One region of the Bacillus sp. KNSH39 genome, then DNA from elsewhere that is predicted to be linked to it. Evidence: riboswitches for the same ligand, from Rfam matches in the RefSeq annotation. Region 1 holds a riboswitch; the other holds the start of a gene.

Region 1 (8,308 bases):
TACTTCAAAATTTAAACCAGAATTTAATATTTGTCAACTGACTTTCAAATCCATTCATAAAAAATCTTTTATAGAAAATGAAATTATATTTTATTATAAATTTAAAATTCTCCTTAAAAAACATAGAATTTAAATAGATTTAATTCGAAGAAACGTTATGAAACATATGAAACTTATTGTTTTCAATCAAATTCCAACTTTATAACAGAGGATGAATAATTAGTCATTCTGTATATTAAAAGAATATTCTTAACAAATCTTCTTTTATGATTAAAATCTTCTTTACGGTTTATCAAATTTATATGGTTAAACTACTCAATCAAACTATACACTAAAGTCAAAAATATGTACTTATACAGAATGATTACATACATTTTCTCATATCATTTCTCAAAGGACTATAAAGCAATAAAACAGATAAAATTAGAAATACGGTTGCTTGACAAGCAAAAAAAATATATTTATGCTTGCTACACGAAACAAATACATAAAATTTATGTTGCTTAACCTGTTAGGTGAGGCTCCTATGCAAACACAGGCTATTGCCCAAAAATGTCGAAAGACGCCAATGGGTAGAACAGGAATTGTCGGATTAAGGCTCTTCTTAAGATAGCTAAGTAATGAATTTTCATTACTTTACGTTGTATAGTGCCAAAGCTCTACTAGGGGGAGAAAAGCCTTATTTAGTCATGCCATTTTGAATCCCTCTAGTTACATACTAGGGGGATTTTTGCGTAAAAAACAGGGAGTAAGTGATAGAATCTTTCTAAACAAAAGTCATATTTAGTAATTGACGAGAACAATATTCTATTCATTAGCAAATGTAATATTATGTATTGTTTTAAATCAGGAGGATATTAAAATGAAAAAAATATTAAAACTCGATTATCTATTGCTCCTTCCTCTATTCATAACATGTACTTTAGGTATTATCATGATGTATAGTGCAAGCTCCATTGTTGCTGTTCAACATTACGGTTATAACAGTAGACATTTTGTTGATTCTCAATTAACAAAGCTACTTTTAGGAACAATTGGGTTAATAGTTTGTGCTTTACTCCCATATGAAATATGGAAAAAACGAATAGTCTCAATCTGTATTATGGTTGGAGGGATTTTTTTATTGATTATGGTTTTATGGAAAGGAAAAGTGGTAAATAATGCCCAATCATGGATCTTTGGAATACAGCCAGCTGAATTTCTTAAATTAGGAACAATACTTGTAACAGCCCGCTTTTTTGCATTAAGACAAAAACAAGCTAAAAATAACTGGAGAGGTATCGGAAAACTTTTATTCTTTTTAGCTACAATTTTTTTTCTTATCTTTAAACAACCAAATTTAGGATCTGCACTTTTAATATTAGGTATAGGTTTTAGCATATTTCTTTGCTCAGGAATAAATATAAATCTACTAATCAAAAGAATTATCATCAGTTCTATTTTGTGGTTACCTATTTTATATTTCTTGATTCAAAATAGTTTGTCAGAAGTTCAAAAGAAACGTATTACTACGATTTTCAATCCATTTCTTGATGCGCAAGGAAATGGATACCAGCTTATAAATTCTTTTATTGCCATTGGCTCCGGAGGAATCACTGGTCGTGGATTTGGAAATAGCATACAAAAAACAGGTTATCTTCCGGAACCACATACAGATTTTATAATGGCAATAGTTTCTGAAGAACTAGGATTTATTGGTGTATTTATTATATTGGCTGGAGTTTTGACTATAGTACTTCGCTCCTTAAAAATTGCACAATTATGTGTAGATCCATTTGGCAGTTTTATAGCAATTGGTATAGGATGTATGATCGGTATGCAATCTGTTGTAAATTTAGGTGGTATTACAGGACTATTTCCTCTTACAGGTACCCCATTTCCATTTGTAAGTTTTGGTGGAAGTTCTTTAATGGTCAATTTAATAGCAATAGGAATATTAATTAACATTTCAATTTTTAATAAAATTGAGTTTGATAATCATAATATATAATTTTTTATATATTAATTTAAAAATTTTAAAATTCGACCTCATTAATTAATCTATATTCAAAAAATTTCTAATTATTTTTTTAACTGTATAAATATTAATATTTATCTTCGTTTTAATACGAAAAAAGGCAGGCATAAATATATGCTTGCCTTCCGTTCTCAAAATCAATTACACCTAAAACAACGTGAGGTTAACCAAATCTAGATACTGTCTTCTACGCCCTATTTTTTACTTTTCTAAAACAATTTCTGCTATTTCATTAGCACATTTTTTAGAGTCAAATCCATCATAGTTACTTAGTACTACAACAGTCAAATATTCTTTTGGAAACCGCATGAAGTGTGAACGATAACCTGCCCAGCTACCTGAATGTTCCAAGTATCGACAGTTAAAACCTTCTGCAAGCCTTAGCCCAAAAGCATAATCTTCATTGTCAATAATCGTCTCCCCAGTTGGAGAAATTTTCGGACCTATTTCGCTCATTCTTTTAACAAGTTCTTTTCCACCAACAGTGCCTGTAGTTAAATTTTCTCCCCATCTTACAAGATCTTCAACATTTGTATGAACTGCCCCATCACCTGTATGTTCCCAAGGGCTTTCATAGATTTTATATTTTCCTTGCTCATTCTTCGAATACCCACTAATAATTGGTATAGTTGTTGGGTAGCAATCTACAATTGTTGTGTCTCTCATATGTAAAGGATCAAAAATACGCTCCTTTGTAAATTGACGTAGAGACTTGCCACTTACCTTCTCTACCACTTGTGATAATAAAAAATATCCTGTATTGCTATACTCAAATTTTGTGCCAGCTGGGAACCTTGCAATTTGATGATTTTTAAGGTGCTCTAACGATTCTTCCACAGTTAATGTATCTGTAAATTTAATATTTGCTGATACAGCCAATTCCATATAATCAACTAGTCCACCAGTGTGATGAATTAGGTGTCTCAATGTTACAGGTTCAGCATATGCTCCTATAGAAGGAACGAACCTTACAATTGAATCATCTAAACTCAATTTTCCCTCTTGTTCTAAGAGTAATATAGAAAACGCAGTAAATTGTTTAGAAACCGAGGCAATATTAAAAATATTTTTAGTAGTTATAGGTATATTTCCCTCTATAGTAGCTAAGGCAACCGCACCTTTATAAGTTACTCCGCTATCAAAACTAGCAATATATGCAAAGCCAGGAGCTTTTGGTGAAAACTTTTTTAATAATTGTTTAATCGATGTATGCGTCTTTTCATTATATGCATTATTCACCTCAATCACATCCCCTTCCCATTAAATGATTAGTATATTATCCTGTTATCTTTTTCAGTTACAAATTAGAAAAAAATCTTGTTCTGAGGGTACTATAAAATTTTAGCTTGATGACGATGGGGTACCGCCAGCATTTCGAAAAAAACCCACGCTAAGCTAAAAACACAATAAGCTGTCCATATGGACAACTTATTTACATAATTTTCGAAAGCTGAAGTTAAAAGTTTTTAATTTCTTGCTCACTTAAAGCACCCGTTAGTTTAAGTGTATTTCTTCACAATCTTATTTTTAAAATTAGAAAAAATTTTTACTCTTTTTTTAAAAATAAAGCCAGTAGTTAATCAACGGGGGTTCAACCTTAATATTTTCTTGATTTAATGATAATAGAAGATGGTCTCCGTTTTTCATTTATTAATTCTGGCATTTTTTCTAATCCTGTTGGAGTTGACTCTGGCTCAATAATTTTCTCTATTACAAGATCGTTGTCTATTAGAGTATTAATTAATGTTGAAATTGTTCTATGATATTTAACAACACCATCTATCCACCAATGTTCCTCCCTTTTTCCTTCTTCTTGGTAATTATCTAATGCCCAATGTAATCTATTTCCATTATTATCCTTAAACCAATTATTCATTTCCTTTCGAGCTGTTACTATTGGATGTTCTGTTGAAAAGATAAATTCACCATCATTTTTTAACAGACCACTTATTTTCTTAATTAGATGTGAGTAATCTTCTATGTAATGTATAACTAAAGAACTTGTTATTAAGTCGAATTTTTGATTTGGCAAATTAAGTTCTTCTATTGGTACACACATATAATCTATTTTTTCATTTTTGTTATACATTTCAGCTTGTTCAATCATATTTCTTGAGATGTCCACTCCCATAACTTTCGAGGCACCATTTTCTACACAGTACATAGAAAAGTGACCAGTTCCACATCCCAAATCTAATACAGACTTATCTGTAAGATTAGCAATTATAGATTTAATTGCTGGCTGTTCAACAAAATCATTAAAGGTAAATCCAGCTTCACGTAATGACTTATACTTTTTAAAGAAAAACGGATTATCATAAATGTTTTGTTTCATTATATACCCCCTATAATACAATCTATATTTTTTATATTCTAGAGGGCATCCGAAAATTCCCATATTGACCAAAATACAATTCAACTAACCTGCCATTTAGTTGAATAAGGAACAGTGTATATCCTATACATGTTAGGTTGATATAACGTCTCATTATAAGTAGCAAGGAAAAAGAGGAACCCTACTCTCTCAAGGAAACCTCCTTTTTTCGTTCTATGGACCTATGCATTTTTTCATACATTTCTATTCTAGCGCGGTTTTAGGTTTATCGTTTGTTTTTGGATCAACAAAAAAACTGTATTAAATCTTGTTTGATCCTAGGGGTCACTATATATGAACACTACGTATTTGACTTTCTCAATGACTAACATTACTTAACGTGGTAAAATAATATTCGGATGGGAATCCAATGTTATTAAAATTAAAGTGGTTATCAAGTCGGAGGAAGGCACTTTAGGGTGTCTTTTCTTTTTAAAATATATAAGCGCACCATCCCTTTTCTAATAGAGGCCCCCTCATGCCTCCTTACAGGGAGAATGATAAGGCATTTTTTATTTACCCAATTACCGAGCACTCATATGTTTTAAATAGTTACAATACTTGTATTGCTTCAATAACATATGATCATTCTTAAGAATGTCATTGAAATGTATCAATAGATTCTAGTGTAGCAAAATAAATTGTGCTATGATGTGAGCAAATATAAAGCTATCTAACGGAGGGATTCACATGCCGCATGTTGTGTTTCGTGGAATTACTACTGAACAATTAAAACACTTAAGTAAGCCATTAGTAGAAGAGCTCGCAGAAATTTGTGAGTGTGGTACGGATAATTTTACGTTGGAACTACCAAGTTCTACGTTTATATTCAATGGAGAAGAAATAGAAGCGTTTCCTCTTATTGAAGTGAAATGGTTCGAGCGTGGACAGGAAATTCGTGATCGATTTGCCAAGGCCATTACTACATATATAATGGATTTGGGACTTCCAGAAGTAGAGGTTGTATTTACGGTTTTCACAGAATCAGCGTATTATATTAACGGGAAGCATTGTGCAAGTTAGAGCTATTTGAAAGATTTTTGTAACATTTATAAGGGGTAGAACCACATCGCTATCAAGCTAACTAGACAAAATACCCCCTAAAAAGAAAAAGGCAGTATTCTTTCTGAGAAATCATAGGAAAGGATAACGCCTTTATATCAATATGGGGTATAATCGAGATACGTGTAAAAACAGGTCATATACTTACATTTATTTACAATTATATTTGAAATCAGCTATTATATTTTCATAAAATTACAGCTTAAATGATATTTAGCTAATTGTCTAAAGAAAATGTATGCATAGCTTTGCTGTCTGTTTTATCAATGTAGTTTTTGGATAATATTTGGTCAAGTTGATACTAATACCCTCAATAAACAAAAGAAAATTAAGATTGTTCCGAGAAAAAGTAATTAAAAAACGCTCTTAATTTATTTAATTGCGTTATCATTCCATAAAAAATCTGATTATTTGTATAAATGGCATTTCATTAAAACGCTCATTTACAGAAGAACATTATTTAAGTGAAGCCCTCTATAAATCAATTACAACACCTTGAAAGTTTATGATACTATCCTGATCACACTTTTTATATTTAATGTTTTAAGGAAAAAAGCTATACTATAAGCGAAACTAAAAATCAGAAGGGAAATACCAGAACATGGAAAATTATTTGCTATTTATCCTAACAGCACTCCTTATTATAATGATGCCTGGTCCCGGTTTTGCTTTAGTTACAAAAAACACTATCTCTCATGGTAGAAATGGTGGGATAAAGACCGTCTTAGGAACGGTATCTGGAATGATGATTCATACAATAATGGCTACACTAGGACTCTCTGCTATCTTAATGAAATTTGCTATGCTATTTACATTAATAAAATATGCTGGGGCATTTTATTTAATTTATTTAGCTGTAAAGTCAATTAAAAGTGCCTTTTCTAAAAAAGAAGATATGTCAGGTTCAGTGGAAGTAAACTCTAAGGATATTGGAACGGTTAAAAGTTTTAGACAAGGATTTATCACGGCAATCTTAAACCCAAAAACGGCTGTATTTTTCCTTAGTTTTCTACCCCAATTTATTGTGAGTAATCAAAGTCATTTCTTCCAATTTCTTTTGTTGGGATTCACATTTACGACTTTGACAGCAATATGGTATTTATTTTATATCTCTCTAATACGTCAATTAAGAACTTTTTTAAGAAAAGAAAAGGTGAACCGTACAATAGAGGGTATTACTGGCACAGTATTATTAGTATTTGGAGTTAGGCTATTTTTCCAAAAATAAATATGTAATAGAGAGAGTTTAAAACTTTCGGTTTTTCCAATAAATGAATCAATATAAAGAGTATGGCTTTCAAACAGTAAAAAATGAACAAACGGGTATGTTTGTGGAATAAGCTTCAATAAAATAAAAGTTTACATTGGAGTTTTGAATCATTTGTAACTAATTTTGTAATAAATTTCTCAATATAAATATACTTGTTAATTACAGCTCTAATATTCAAAATTAACAAAAAAACAAATTATACTAACAATATGATGGTTATCCTTTTGTTTACTCCTTGTGCTAAAGATAAGATCGTATTTCCGAATCTTATCTTTTTATTTTTGGATTTTAGATACAAGAAAAGGAATCCTTAATAGCTTAAGGATTCTGTAACAGGAAAGAACAAACATATAATAATAAAAAGAATTACTTATATTATAATTTAAAAATAAGACAAAGATGTTGAGAAAACTTGGAATGGATTGAATATTCACATGTACTTATTTATAATTGATTAAGAGTTGGAGTAGTAATCTGTCATCTGTTCCTTTTTTAAAGAAGATTGATCTCAATCTTCTATTTTTTGTGTTTTTTCCTCTTCTCTCGAAAAAAGGAAAAAGAATTACTTAAGAATTGTGGAAATTACTTGCTTATAGGCTAGTTGTTGCTTACCATGAACCATCATTAGGACGGCAGATTTATCTGTTGCAAGGATCTGCCCACGTACTGGAACGCCATTCTTTAAAAACACAGTAACTTCCCCTTTTTTCTCTTTCAATTGTTCATACATATCTTCTTGTAAGTTATACATGAAATACGCCCCCTAATTGTATCTACTTTTCTTTTAATACTTGCTGCTGCTCATTGTTGTCTATTTGTATTTCCCATCCATCTTCTATTATATGTAAACTATTTTTCAAATAAAGTCTATTGGTGTCTAGGATCCTATTTTATGGGAAGTGTTTTTATGGGATGGGGAATATATATATGAACATGGTTCAAGTCAAAGAAAAGGCACTCCTAGGAGTGCCTTTTCTTTGACTATTTAAATGTACGAACGCTTTCAAAACTATTGGATATAAATTGATGTACGCATTGTATTAAATGGTGCATTTATAGATGTCTTTTGGTACTCAAATGTTCCTTGTTGGTGTCCAGAAGCATCCCATTTATAATACCAGCCAACGATCGGTCTTCCACCAATTATAGTGGATTCAATACTTTTTACATTAGATCCATTCATTTTAGCAAATGGGTTTTGGCCATATCCCATTTCTTTCGTGGTAATATATAAGTATTTTCCTCCGTGATTACGTGATGTGCTAAAGCTGTTCTGGTTAATCGTTTCTACTCCGCCCAGTTCAGATTCTACTTGTACGACGTTTAATGAAGTAAGTGGTGCTGCTGGTCCAGCAGAAGCCTCTGTTGCCATTCCTAATCCGACGAACGCTGTGATTGCTAACGATGAAATCCCTAGTGCTGCTTTTTTAAACATAAAAAACATCCCCTTCCATCTATTGTTTTCACTTACATTGCCAATATAATCCTTATAACCTTATATGTAAATAGATCCCAACTGTAGAAATAACAGAAAGAATATTCTGATTCATCAACATTAGAAATTTACTTTCAACAACTTGAATAA
Region 2 (8,308 bases), 1.7 Mb from region 1:
ATTGAAAATCGGAAGTAGTAAATAATTAATTGCAATGATTAATATAACTACAAGGAATGTATAGTTGAGTTTATCCCGCTATTTGCCGGACAGTAAGACCCCTACCTCAAAATTCAGCGAAAGTAAAGAAGTTAGGTGGGGGCCCTGCTGCCCGTAAAAGTCCGATTAGTGAGAGTTGATTAAAGTTTCGATTTATATCGATTATAAAAAAGAACAAGTAATTATTATAACTATTGTGCAAAATTTGATATAATAAAAGAACGAACGTTCTGATTAGGGAGTGAGTACTATGCGAGAAATGTATCCGAAAAATGGTCGTGTTATTTTACATGTAGATATGAATTGCTTTTTCGCATCTGTTGAAATTGCTCATGATCCATCATTACAAGGAAAGCCATTAGCGGTTGCTGGAAATGAAAAAGAGAGAAAAGGAATTATTATAACATGTAGTTATGAGGCGAGGGAATACGGAATACGTACGACGATGCCCCTTTGGGAAGCGAAAAGGTTATGCCCGCAATTAGTTGTAAGGCGTCCTAATTTCACATTATATCGCGAAGCTTCATTTCAAATGTTTCAAGTCCTTTCTCGTTTTACAGAAAAGATACAACCAGTCTCAATAGATGAAGGATATTTAGATATTACAGATTGCTACGCACTTGGTTCGCCTCTTGAAATAGCAAAGATGATTCAACAAGCACTATTAACAGAGTTGCAGCTTCCGTGTAGTATCGGAATCGCTCCAAATCTTTTCCTAGCAAAAACAGCTTCTGATATGAAAAAACCTCTCGGTATTACCGTACTTCGAAAACGTGATATTCCAGAAATGATTTGGCCACTTTCAGTTGAAGCAATGCATGGGATTGGAGAAAAAACAGCTGAAAAATTAAATGAAATTCATATACATACAATTGAACAGTTAGCGAAGGGAGACGAGCATATCATTCGCGCTAAAATTGGCAAGCACGGTATTGATTTACAAAAGCGTGCAAAAGGTACGGATGATAGGGAAGTGGATCCGAGTCAAATGGGCCAACATAAAAGTGTCGGTAACTCGATGACTTTTTCAAAGGATATGGATGAAGAGAAAGAATTACTTGATATGTTAGAACGGTTATCAAAATCAGTGAGTAAAAGATTACAAAAGCGAACCCTTGTTAGCTATAATATTCAAATTATGATTAAATACCATGATAGGCGAACAGTAACACGGAGTAAGCAATTGAAAAATGCAATTTGGGAAGAACGCGATATTTTTCAAGCAGCATCCCGTTTATGGAAGCAACATTGGGATGGTGATTCCGTTCGTTTACTAGGTGTTACAGCTACTGAAATAGAGTGGAAGACAGAATCGGTGAAACAATTAGATTTATTTTCATTTGAAGAGGATGCGAAAAAAGAACCACTACTTGCTGTCATTGATCAAATTAACGATAAGTATGGAACACCGATTTTACAACGAGGTAGTCAACTACTACGTAAGCAAGAGAAGTCGTTTCAACAAAAGTTAGAAAATAAGTTTATGTAGAAGGTGTCATGAAGTAGTAAAATCATGACACCTTTCCTAGTTAACTCGCTTCTAAATTTAAAGAAGTCTTCCATCCAGCTCCAGTAACGCCAGATTCTAATAGCATTCTACTTACTATTTTTTCAATTAAGATAGCCGCATTTGTCTTGCAATGTAATGTAGCCTGTATACACACCTTTTGATTAGAATCTACGTCTTCACTATACAACTCTTTTAAACCGATTCCTTCTGTACTTACCATATGCATAAGTAAAAAACGAATATGTGCTTCATTTTCTTCTGAACAAGTAAGGGAAAGTAAGTAGTTCGTTTGTTCTGGTGATTCTTCTTTTGATTTTTTATTCATAAAAAGAGCAATTGGGCGAAGAAGTATATTTGCTAGTAACACGCCTGCTGCACCTAATATAGCTGCAACGAGGAAACCGGCGCCTGTAAGAGTACCGACAGCAGCTGCACACCATAAAGTAGCTGCTGTATTTAGCCCTCTAATACTAAAACCATCGCGGATAATAACGCCACCCCCTAAAAATCCAATACCACTAACGACTTGAGCAGCAATGCGGGATGGGCTAGCATCATGATCAAGCATGACGGATAATAAAACAAATATACAGGCACCAAGTGATACGAGAGCATTTGTCCGTAACCCAGCCATTCGGTGTCTCCATTGTCTTTCCATTCCAATGCAAGCTCCTACAATAATTGCTATAACTAACCTGAATACAATGTCGTACCATACCATCATGGTCACCTCCATATATAATATGTGTTATGTTTTTTAGAATGAGCGGGGGATACCCACTCATTCTTATTTTTACAACCAGCTATGAAACTTTTTAATATAAAGCTTTTTCAGGAATTGTGTTAAAAAAGCGTAGCCTAATAGTATTCCTACTAACCAAGGGAAATAGTTAAGTGGCAATGCTTGTAAACCAACGGCTGCACCAAGTGGTGAGAATGGAATATAAATCCCGATTGCCATAATAAGAGCGGTTAATAAAACGACTGGTGTTGATGCAGTGCTTTGAATAAATGGAATCTTTTGTGTTCTTATCATGTGAACAATTAAAGTTTGTGTTAACAACCCAACGACAAACCAACCGGACTGGAATAATGATTGCTCGCTCGGTGTATTTGCACCAAATACATTCCACATGACTACGTATGTGATAATATCAAATATAGAACTAATTGGGCCGATACAAATAATGAAGTTTCGTAAGTTTGCAGTATCCCATTTTCGTGGTTTTTCTAGAAACTCTTTATCCATTTTGTCCCATGGAATAGAAAGTTGTGAAATATCATAAAGTAAGTTTTGAATTAAAAGATGAATGGCAAGCATCGGTAAAAAAGGAATGAAAGCACTTGCTACTAACACGCTAAACACATTACCGAAGTTAGAGCTAGCTGTCATCTTAATATATTTTAAAATATTTCCGAATGTAGTACGTCCTTCTAAAATCCCTGCTTCTAATATAGTTAAACTTTTTTCGAGTAGAATAATATCGGAAGCTTCTTTCGCAATATCAGTAGCAGTATCAACAGATATTCCGACATCAGCTTCACGTAATGCTACAGCATCGTTAATGCCGTCTCCCATGTAACCTACAGTGTGTCCATTTCCTTGTAATGCGTGTATAATACGAGATTTTTGCATGGGATTAAGCTTCGCAAATACAGTCGTTTCTTCGGCAAGTCTTGCTAATGCTTTATCTGGTAAAGAATCAATCTCGTAACCGAGGATTGGTTCGCAGATATCTAATCCAACTTCTTTACAAACCTTTCTTGTAACAATTTCGTTATCGCCAGTTAAAATTTTCACTTGTACACCATGTTTTTGTAATGCTTGAATTGCAGCTGCTGCAGATGGTTTCGGTGGATCTAAAAAGCCGATATATCCAGCGAGAATCATATCAGTTTCGTCTTTTACTGCGTACTCTGTATCATTTATTCTTCTATCTTTTTTATAAGCCACAGCAATAACCCGCATACCTTCACTATTTAGTGTCTCACTTATTTTTTTGACATTTGAACGTATTTTCTGGGTGAGTGGAACGATTTTTTCATCCACTTCAGTGTAGTTACAAATTGATAAAATTTCTTCTACGGCACCTTTACAAACCATTGTATGTTCACCTGAAATATCCTTTACGATGACTGACATACGCCGGCGGGCGAAATCGAATGGAATTTCATCTAGCTTTTGAAAAGCTGATGGATTAAATGTATTGTTTTCCTCTGTATGCTTAATAACAGCTTTATCTATTAAATTTTTCAATCCAGTTTGATAGAAACTATTTAAATAGGCAAATTGCAAGACGCGATTGCATTCATTTCCCTTGGGATCTAAGTGACGAACAAGGACAACGTTATCTTCTGTTAAAGTTCCGGTTTTATCTGTACAAAGAATGTTCATAGCACCTAAGTTTTGAATAGAATTTAGCTGTTTTACAATTACTTTTTGTTTAGACATTTTAACGGCACCTTTAGCTAAATTAGCAGTTACAATCATTGGTAACATTTCAGGTGTAAGGCCAACAGCGACGGCAATAGCGAAGAAGAAAGCTTCTTGCCAATCACCTTTTGTGAATCCATTAATGAGAAGGACAATAGGTGCCATAATAAGCATGAATGTAATTAAGAGCCAGCTTACTTTGTTTACACCTTTATCAAAGTTTGTTTCTACACGCTTTCCAATTACCTTATTGGCTAAAGAGCCGAAATACGTATCGGTACTTGTTGAGATGACAACAGCTTTTGCGCTACCACTTACAATATTTGTTCCCATGAAACAAAGGTTTTCCATATCGAGTGGATTGTAATTTTTTTTCATGTTTGTCGGTAAGATATGCTTATTTTCTGTATGGTAGCAGTGTTCGTATTTTTCTACAGGAAGTGCTTCCCCTGTTAAAGAAGATTGATTAACAAATAAATCTTTAGCGGATACAATACGCACATCAGCTGGAATGATATCACCGGCTGAAAGGGAAATGATATCGCCAGGTACAAGTTCCTCAATTGGAATTTCTGTTGTGTAATTTCGATTTAAATTCGTTACATTTTTTGTTTCATGTACAAATCCATTTATTCTAAATACGCTTGCAGTTGTTCGAACCATAGCTTTTAAATTATCGGCAGCTTTTTGAGAACGAAATTCTTGGGAAAACCGAATTGTTGCACTAAGTAGTACCATTGCAGATACGACAATTGTTCCTTGCATATCATCCGTGAAAAAGGAGAGTGCTCCAAGAGCTAATAAAACGAAAATAAATGGATTTTTAAATGCCGACAGAAATTGAATGTACCACGGTGCCATTTTATTATGAGCTATTTCGTTCGGACCATATAAAGAAAGTCTACGAGACGCTTCTTGTTTAGATAATCCATCTTGTGTTGTTTCTAAAAGTTTTAACGCAGAGCTTACATCTTGTGTTGCAACCTCCACTAATAATTCGTTATTTGTTTTCATGCTATCTTGCTCATAAGCATGCTTTGTTTCTTGTCTTTGTAAATTAAACATCGGTAGTTCCTCCTCTGTCATGAAGGAGGAAACAATCTGTTACCTAACTATTTGAAATGGTGAGGAACAGTTTCTTTCCTACCTACATGATGAAATATGAATGTAAAACGTATGGGTATCTGGGCCGAATCATCAATTGCCAACTGTTCCTCACCTCCGTACAATTTAGTAGTTTCTGAATATGCTATGTTTGTTTCATAGTAAGGTGCATATAGACGTAAAAAGACCTTTACTCAAAACGAGTAAAGGTCTGAATTCGCAGTTAAAAGAGTCCACAACAAAGACTGTTAGTAGACATAAATAAAAACAGTTTTTGTGTATGACAAAATACATGCACCTCTCCCTCGTTGAGTTTTAGCACTGTATAGCATAGGTACTGAAACCAGCTACATTAAAAAAGGCCTTCATTCCGACCTTTCCTGTTGACCCATTGGCGTCTCTCGACATTTTTGGGCAGCAGCGTTTCTCTATACAGGAGCCTCACCTAACAGAGACCATATTCAATTACATGTTGAATGTTAGCACTGTAAAATTGTAGTGTCAATATCTTTTTTATCTGTGTTTTTAAAATATTAAACGGATTTATAATAGATATGTGGGATGAAATGTATGATATTGATTATAAATAATATGAAAAATAAATATTTTTATAAAAGGGGAATTTGTAATGGGACCACAAAATTTTATTATAAATATTGAGAATCAAAAGTGGTTGTTTAATGAGCAGGAAGATTTATGTTCTCACGGGGAAATTTATTTAAATGTGGATGGAACGATTATTACACAAACAGGTATGGATGAGGAATGGGGAATAAGTGAATCAGCTTTAGCTCTGTTACGAACTTTAGATAAAGAATATATTTGTGATATTGAAAATGAAGAGGGGCTTATTTTGCACGGATGTGGCACTATGCTCATGTTAGGATGCCCAATTTCAATTCATTGGACTATAAACCATATAGGTGAAAATGTGGTTTTAAAGGATTTTGTCAAAGTTATTTCTACTGATCAAAAGGCTATATACTATGAAGGGCTTCATATAGAAGTAAATGAAAATGAATATAGAAAACAAATTGTTTCTTTTGCACTACAAGCAAAAGAATTATTTAATAAATCAAGTGAAAAGATAATTTCAAATGAGTTTGAGCGAAGTATGTATACCGACTTTTGGACGGAATATAATCATTTGCTAAATAAGTATAAATAAAAAAGCACTGTAACCAGTGCTTTTTTATTATAGATTACGAGATTGTAGGGTTTTCAAAAATAACAATCTCTGAACTGTTTGTAGTTGAAACGCGTTGGGCGTAATATGTTAAAGCTGAAGAAATATATGCTGGTAACGTATCATTTGTATGTGATGTTGTATATTCATGGATTAATTCCTTTAAAGTTGTCCATTCTAATTGTGCTGGGTGATCAGACACGAAAGAACTTACCCAGCGATCAAATGAAGATGAAAAATCAGTTTGTAAACGAAATACTTCTTTCATAATAAAACGCTCCCTTAAAATGTAGTATAATCATTTTAACACAAAACACGAACGATTGCTAAATTTTTTAAGTATAATGTTCGTGTTATATAGTTGTCTAGATGATTGGTTATGTAAATTCAATTTGCCATTTGAAATAACATTCCGTAAGATGAGAGATAGAGTATATTTAGAGCTGGAGGAAAGAAAGTGGAATTTGTATTTTTAGGAACTGGTGCAGGTGTTCCTTCAAAAGGAAGGAACGTTTCAGCAATTGCTTTACAATTGTTAGAAGAACGAGGACAAACTTGGTTATTTGATTGTGGCGAGGCCACGCAACATCAAATATTACATACATCTGTACGTCCGCGCCGCATTGAAAAAATATTTATTACGCATTTACATGGCGATCATATTTTTGGATTGCCTGGTTTATTAGGTAGCCGTTCATTTCAAGGAGGAACTACGCCTTTAACGGTGTATGGACCGAAAGGAATTAAACAATTTATTGAAGTGGCATTATCGGTAAGTACGACACATGTGAAATATCCACTTGAAGTTGTGGAGATAACAGAAGAAGGTACCGTATTTGAAGATAATGAATTTTATGTAGAAACGAAAAGATTGTCACACGGTATAGAATGCTTTGGATATCGTATTGTAGAGAAAGATATACAAGGTGCTCTTTTAGTTGATAAGTTGCTTGAGATGGGTGTGAAACCAGGTCCAATCTTTAAACGTTTAAAAGATGGTGAAGTAGTTGAATTAGAGGATGGCACGATATTAAATGGAAATGAGTTTATCGGCCCACCTCAAAAAGGAAGAATTATTACTATCTTAGGTGATACGCGATATTGCGAAGCGAGTAGGGAGCTTGCGCAAGATGCAGATGTACTTGTCCATGAAGCGACTTTCGCAGCAGAAGATGAGCAACAAGCGTATGATTATTTTCATTCTACATCTAAGCAAGCTGCGAGCATTGCACTTCAGGCAAATGCGAAGCGACTAATATTAACTCACATTAGTTCTCGTTATCAAGGAGATACATATAAGGAATTATTGAAAGAGGCTAGAGAGTTGTTTTCTAATACAGAAATAGCGACAGATTTGAAATCATTCCCAGTAGAAAAATAATAATTTTGTAAAAAATGGTAACGGCGGGTTACCATTTTTTTATGTCTAAAAAAATTTAAAAATAAAACTGTTATTATTTTATACTTATACTTGGATGGTACAGAAAATTAGAATGGTTTGAATATATACGATAAAAATACGAAATAATGATTATTTAGAAAAACTGTTATATAAGTCAGATGACATACAAGTGATACAAATAGCAGAAATGGACTGTTATTCAGAACTTTTAAAATTCAACAAAAGTAAGCGTTTTATAAAAAACAAGCTATAATGAGGGCAGATTATAATTTATGATAAGTCGCATGTATTTTAGTCATTATCGTAACAAGTGAAGTTGACTAAATCATGAGAGAGTAACACGAGAATTATAATAGGAAAGATATTACTATTATTTGTCATAAGTCTTTTTCACTTTTTAGCTAAACGATATGATTAGCAAGTGTAGCTATTGCGAGTTCCTTAGTAGAAGCTTTTTATTAATAAGGTGGTGGAGATTTAATTGGTACACCACTCTTTAAAAGAGTTCAGAACATCAGCAGGTAGTCTAGGCGGAATAGCGGGTGCAAATTTAGTTGCATTAGCAATGGTTATATCACTTGTTTATGCTATGCTTGCAATGGCTTCTGTGTTAAACTTTGGATTGCTACCAGA

The links. Region 1 has a riboswitch for magnesium ahead of ACUL40_RS04405 (FtsW/RodA/SpoVE family cell cycle protein). Riboswitches for the same ligand answer to the same signal wherever they lie in the genome.
Region 2: linked by a shared signal. The riboswitch ahead of mgtA (magnesium-translocating P-type ATPase) and the one ahead of ACUL40_RS04405 (FtsW/RodA/SpoVE family cell cycle protein) in region 1 are both predicted to bind magnesium.

What each region holds. Positions count from the first base shown of each region.
Region 1 covers NZ_JBQXYO010000001.1:884,859-893,166, reverse strand. The annotation lists M-box (ykoK) riboswitch at 501-677, shown strand; gene ACUL40_RS04405 (FtsW/RodA/SpoVE family cell cycle protein) at 863-1,990, shown strand; gene ACUL40_RS04400 (serine hydrolase domain-containing protein) at 2,219-3,256, opposite strand; gene ACUL40_RS04395 (class I SAM-dependent methyltransferase) at 3,615-4,352, opposite strand; gene ACUL40_RS04390 (DUF1904 family protein) at 5,082-5,414, shown strand; gene ACUL40_RS04385 (LysE family translocator) at 6,055-6,681, shown strand; gene hfq (RNA chaperone Hfq) at 7,286-7,474, opposite strand; gene ACUL40_RS04375 (DUF4879 domain-containing protein) at 7,733-8,158, opposite strand.
Region 2 covers NZ_JBQXYO010000001.1:2,551,529-2,559,836, reverse strand. The annotation lists gene ACUL40_RS12930 (DNA polymerase IV) at 290-1,528, shown strand; gene ACUL40_RS12925 (MgtC/SapB family protein) at 1,569-2,270, opposite strand; gene mgtA (magnesium-translocating P-type ATPase) at 2,343-5,048, opposite strand; M-box (ykoK) riboswitch at 5,380-5,547, opposite strand; gene ACUL40_RS12915 (hypothetical protein) at 5,716-6,255, shown strand; gene ACUL40_RS12910 (DUF3932 family protein) at 6,290-6,541, opposite strand; gene rnz (ribonuclease Z) at 6,731-7,654, shown strand; gene ACUL40_RS12900 (hypothetical protein) at 8,157-8,308, shown strand, end outside.